2 regions of the Rhizobium sophoriradicis genome follow, and region 1 is predicted to be linked to the other one. Evidence: riboswitches for the same ligand, from Rfam matches in the RefSeq annotation. Region 1 holds a riboswitch; the other holds the start of a gene.
The links. A riboswitch is a leader RNA that binds a small molecule or an ion and turns the genes downstream of it on or off. The one in region 1 is predicted to bind FMN.

Region 1 (2,449 bases):
ATCCCAGTCGCGGTGGCGGCGCTCCCAACCCCAGCGAGGTGGACCACCATAGAAAGCCACCGGCGGCGGGCGTCGCCAGTTGCGGCGGCATTCGCCCCAGCGGGTCAGGTGCCAGCCGCGGCCGCAGGCGTAGTCGACCTTGGTGACGTCGCTTGTGACCTTGCTCTCGACATTGATTGTCCCCATCGGCATCGCCTGCGCAGAGCCGATCGAAAGGCTGCCAGCGAGCAAGGCAGCCGCGATAGATAGTGCCTTCATCGAAAACTCCATTTCATCCAGCCGTACCCACCTTAGGGCCGCCAAATTGAACTGGAGATGAACCGGGCATTCATGTTTGCAGGTGAAAAAACCTTGTTTTTTGACGGCCGGTCGGAGCGCCGGCCGGGCGTTTTTCCCGCAGCGGCAAGCGCTTGAGAAGCGCCTCACGCCCACGAAAATCGTTCATGTCCTGCCGTAAAAAGGATCCGGCCCCGGATCGCCCCCGGCGGCGACCGCGGTGAGCCGCCCCAGATAATGCTCCCACCCCTCGGCATGGCCGGCGCACTGCTCCTCGCTCGGCAGGCCGCTATGGGTGAGTCGCAGTAACGTCCCATCCGGCTGCTCGATCAGGTCGATCTCGACCAGGCTGGAGCCCGGCGGCACGACCTCGCTGCCATCCCATCCGAAGCTATAGGCAAGCCGATGCACCGGCACGACCTCGCGAAACGAGCCTCGCGCAAAGCGGGCGCCGGTGACGTTGACGAGATAAAGACCGCCCGGCTCAGGCTCGATCTCGGCCTCCGTTCCCATCCAGCGCAAAATCTTCTCCGGATCCGTCATCAGCGCAAACACCGCAGCCGGCGGCGCCGCTATATGCGCCTCACGGCGCACGACAAAAGACTCTGGCATGCCTCCCTCCCATGATGGTCACGGCCTGCCCCGCCTCATGCGGGACGGCGCGTCATGCTGCTTCGGCGGAATGTGCTCCGGAGGGATGTAGGCGCGAGTGCACGCACAGCAAGGGCGATGGAAGCCGCTCCTCGCATCGTCGGCACCGCTGCCGCTACTAAACCGTTGCAACGCCACTCGTCATGGTGCCCTTCGCTTCCGCTCCGTGCATTCGCGGCTCAGCCGCTCACCCCCTCATCTGCCTGCCGGCAACTTCTCCCCGCCGGGGAGAAGCGGAATCGCCGCAGCGTCTCGCTCCCTTTGACGTTCGCTATGGGAATGACGACCCGTGCAGCTTGCTCCCCCTTCGCCCCAGCGGGGAGAAGATGCCCGTTAGGGCAGATGAGGGGGGCGAGGAGCGAAAGCGACGAACGCCTTGAGCGGCAAGCGAAAGGCAAGTGGCTTCCATCACGGCTGTGGATAGGTTGGTGGAGGACGATCAGCCGAAGCATGACGCCCCTTGAGATTGCGGCCTACCACCAAACCAATCCCCTATTGCCAGCCCCTCGCCTTGCCCCTATTGTCCGCGCCGTTCTCAGGGCGGGGTGAAAGTCCCTACCGGCGGTATGCAGTTTCGATTGCGAGCCCGCGAGCGCCTTCTTAACGAAGGGTCAGCAGATCAGGTGAGATGCCTGAGCCGACGGTCATAGTCCGGATGAAAGAGAACGCGCGTTCCTGCTGCCCTCGCCGGCAGCCGGTCAACGTTCGTGATCGCCTTGGGTGACGTGTCTGTACGCCAAAGGAGATCACCATGACACCCACCCGTTATGCCTTCGTCAAAGCCGGCTGGCACGCCGATATCGTCGACCGTGCGCTTGAAGGTTTCCAGCAGCTGATACCGGCTGAGCAGATCGATGTTTTCGACGTTCCCGGCGCATTCGAAATGCCGCTGCTGTCGCGCGATCTTGCGGCGACCGGGCGCTATGCCGCCGTCATCGCCGCCGCCTTCGTCGTCGATGGCGGAATCTATCGTCACGAATTCGTCGCCCAGGCCGTCGTCGACGGGCTGATGCGCGCCGGCATGGACACCGGCGTGCCGGTGCTGTCGGTTTCGCTGACGCCGCATCAGTATCAGGAAACCGAGCACCACACGCAGATCTACCGCGCGCACTTCGTCGAGAAGGGCCGCGAGGCGGCCCGCGCCGCCCTGATGATCGGCAAGACGCGCGCCGCTCTTGCGGCGTAGGAGACTAGGCAACTGACGGCGGGGCTGGCCCGCCGTCTTCTCCTTGCCGACAGAAGAATTGATTCGACGCCCTGCCTGCGCTGTGGTCCACTCGCGCACGACATGTATCGCCATTCTTAATGCGTCCAAACGTCGAGGAGCTGAAGATGAGCAATGCAATGCGCAGTGAAACCCCCACAGAATCCATCAGAACACGGCCCGCCGACACCAAACTCGAAGTGGTGGTCATCCCCGTGTCCGACGTCGACCGCGCCAAACGCTTTTATGACGGCCTCGGCTGGCGGCTCGATGCCGATTTCGCCAATGATGCCGATTTCCGCGTGATCCAGTTCACCC
Region 2 (2,449 bases), 1.2 Mb from region 1:
GTCGCTGTAGATCAGCGTCTTGCCGTCGTCGGTCGCGGTGATGATTTCGGCCGATGTCGCCGCGAGCTTGTCCTTGTCGTCAGGCAGGTTCTGGGCGACCGGGAAAGAGGCGATGCGGTTAAAAACCGGTTCGGCCGCGGCCGGAAGGGCGACGGATGCGAGAAGCACGGCAGCAAGCGCTGCCTTGCGCGATGAAATTGTCATGAAATCCCCCATGTGTCGAATAGTCGAAACATGGGTTTTCTGCGGGACTGCCATGACAGAGACATGACAGTCCGTGACATTTTCACGAGGAGGCCGCTTGCCTTTCCCGGCGGATCTCGTTGCGCATGATGAAGAGCGATGCGGCGAGGATCAATCCGGCTCCCAGCCAGAGATAACCGGCCGGCGCATAACCGAAGAACAGCCAGCCGGCGAGCACATTGAGCGGCAGCTTCAGATCGTCGAACGGCTGCACATAGGCAGCGTCGGCGCTGGCATAGGCAAGGGTCAGCAGATATTGCGCCACGACCGTCAGGAGGCCCGCCAGCAGGAAGAGCGCTAGCGTCGCACCCGTCGGCACGGCAAGGCCCGCCGCAAGCGCCAGCCCGCCGTTGATCGGCGTCAGCAGCACCAGCAGCCAGACGGTGATCGTCTCCGGCTTCTCAATGCCGGTCAGGCTCTTGGTGATCAGCGACGATGCGCCCCAGAGCAGCGCCGAGAGCACCGGCAGCAATGCTGCCCAGGTGAAGCTGTCGGACCATGGCTGCAGGATGATCATCGCGCCGGCAAAGCCGACAGCGGTGGCCGCCCATCGGGCGGCGCCGACGCGCTCGCCGAGGAACAGGCGGGCGCCGAGGATGATGAAGAAGGGCGAGGTCATGACGAGCGCAATCGCCTGCCAGATCGGCACCGAAGCAAGGCCGGAAACCCAGGCCGCGACGCCGAGCGCGGCAAAGACCACGCGCACGACATGCCGCCAAGGATAGTTGGTGCGCATGGCCGAAAGACCTGCCTTGCGCAGGAAGGGCAAGGAGAAAAGGAAGGCGAAGGCATATTGCCAGAAGGCCGCCGAGGCCGGAGGAAAGGCGAGCTTCATGGTCAGCCACTGGGTGACGACGTTGAGGAGCGAAAAGGCCACGCCTCCAAGCACCATGAAAGTTGCGCCGGCAAGGGCGCGCGATTGCGAGACTGCAAGGGAATTCTGATTCATGTCTTTCATCCGAAACCTGGGACCAACATAAATCAGGACGCATGAGGCGACGACACGCTGAGGCCGGCAGTCCCCTGCCCGCGCGCGGCCATGCTCATTCTCTTTCATCCGGACTATACCGTCGGCTCCGGAATCGCACCGGATCTGCTGACCCCTCCCTAACCGAAGCTTGGGAAGACGCTCGCGGGCTCGGGCCGCAGCCCTTACCGCCGGTGGGGAGTTTCACCCCGCCCTGAGAACAGCTCCGTGGTAAAACAAAGTGCCGTATGCGGCAAGCGGCCATAACGAAAAGGGGCCCGGCAATGCCGAACCCCTCTCAAAAAAACCCTACACAGCCGGTCTCGTTTACGGCTGGCGGATAATCTCAAATCAGCCGTTGACGGCGTCCTTCAGGCCCTTGCCGGGCGTGAACTTCGGCACGTTGCGAGCCGGAATATCGACTTCAGCGCCGGTGGACGGGTTGCGGCCCTTCGATGCGGCACGATGAGAAACGGTGAAGCTGCCGAACCCTGCGAGGCGGATGTCGCCCTTGTTCTTGAGTTCAGCCTGGACAACGTCGAAAACCGCGTCGACAGCGGAAGCCGCGTCAGACTTCGTCAGTCCTGCCTTTTCGGCCACTGCGGACACGAGTTCATTCTTGTTCATGTTTCCACCCCTTTCTAAATGGTATGAAACGACTCAAATGTAAGCTAGGCGCAGAATAGGTTTCATCAGGCCCGCCGGGAACCCAAAAGCCCTGCAAATCAAGGAAAAGCAAGCGTCTCCATGACGTTTTCACAAAAAAGGCTGGCGTTTCCGCCAGCCTTTTTGCGTCTTTTGCGCCAAATGGGCATAAATGTGGCAAGCGCCACTCAATGCGCTATGGTTGCGCCCGTCTCATCAAGGCCTTCGACCGATGTGATCACCGGCGTTTCCACCGTGCCATCCCACTCGATCGGCTCGGGCCGGCGGACGAGCGCGTGCTTGATCACCTCGCCCATGCGGGAGACCGGGATGATCTCCATGCTGTTCTTCACATTGTCCGGGATCTCCGCCAGATCCTTGGCGTTCTCTTCCGGAATCAGCACCTTCTTGATGCCGCCGCGGAGCGCCGCGAGCAGCTTTTCCTTGAGACCGCCGATCGGCAGCACACGGCCGCGAAGGGTGATCTCACCGGTCATGGCCACGTGCCTGTTGACCGGGATGCCGGTCATGATCGAGACGATGGCGGTCGCCATGGCGACGCCGGCCGAGGGGCCATCCTTCGGCGTCGCGCCT

Region 2: linked by a shared signal. The riboswitch ahead of N2597_RS06340 (DMT family transporter) and the one ahead of N2597_RS12550 (6,7-dimethyl-8-ribityllumazine synthase) in region 1 are both predicted to bind FMN.

The regions. Positions count from the first base shown of each region.
Region 1 is NZ_CP104152.1:2,504,326-2,506,774, forward strand. Features, by position in the region: gene N2597_RS12540 (GCG_CRPN prefix-to-repeats domain-containing protein) at 1-258, opposite strand, end outside; gene N2597_RS12545 (SRPBCC family protein) at 442-888, opposite strand; FMN riboswitch at 1,455-1,598, shown strand; gene N2597_RS12550 (6,7-dimethyl-8-ribityllumazine synthase) at 1,679-2,113, shown strand; gene N2597_RS12555 (VOC family protein) at 2,260-2,449, shown strand, end outside.
Region 2 is NZ_CP104152.1:1,281,709-1,284,157, reverse strand. Features, by position in the region: gene N2597_RS06345 (esterase-like activity of phytase family protein) at 1-204, opposite strand, end outside; gene N2597_RS06340 (DMT family transporter) at 287-1,201, opposite strand; FMN riboswitch at 1,285-1,436, opposite strand; gene hupB (DNA-binding protein HupB) at 1,562-1,837, opposite strand; gene lon (endopeptidase La) at 2,044-2,449, opposite strand, start outside.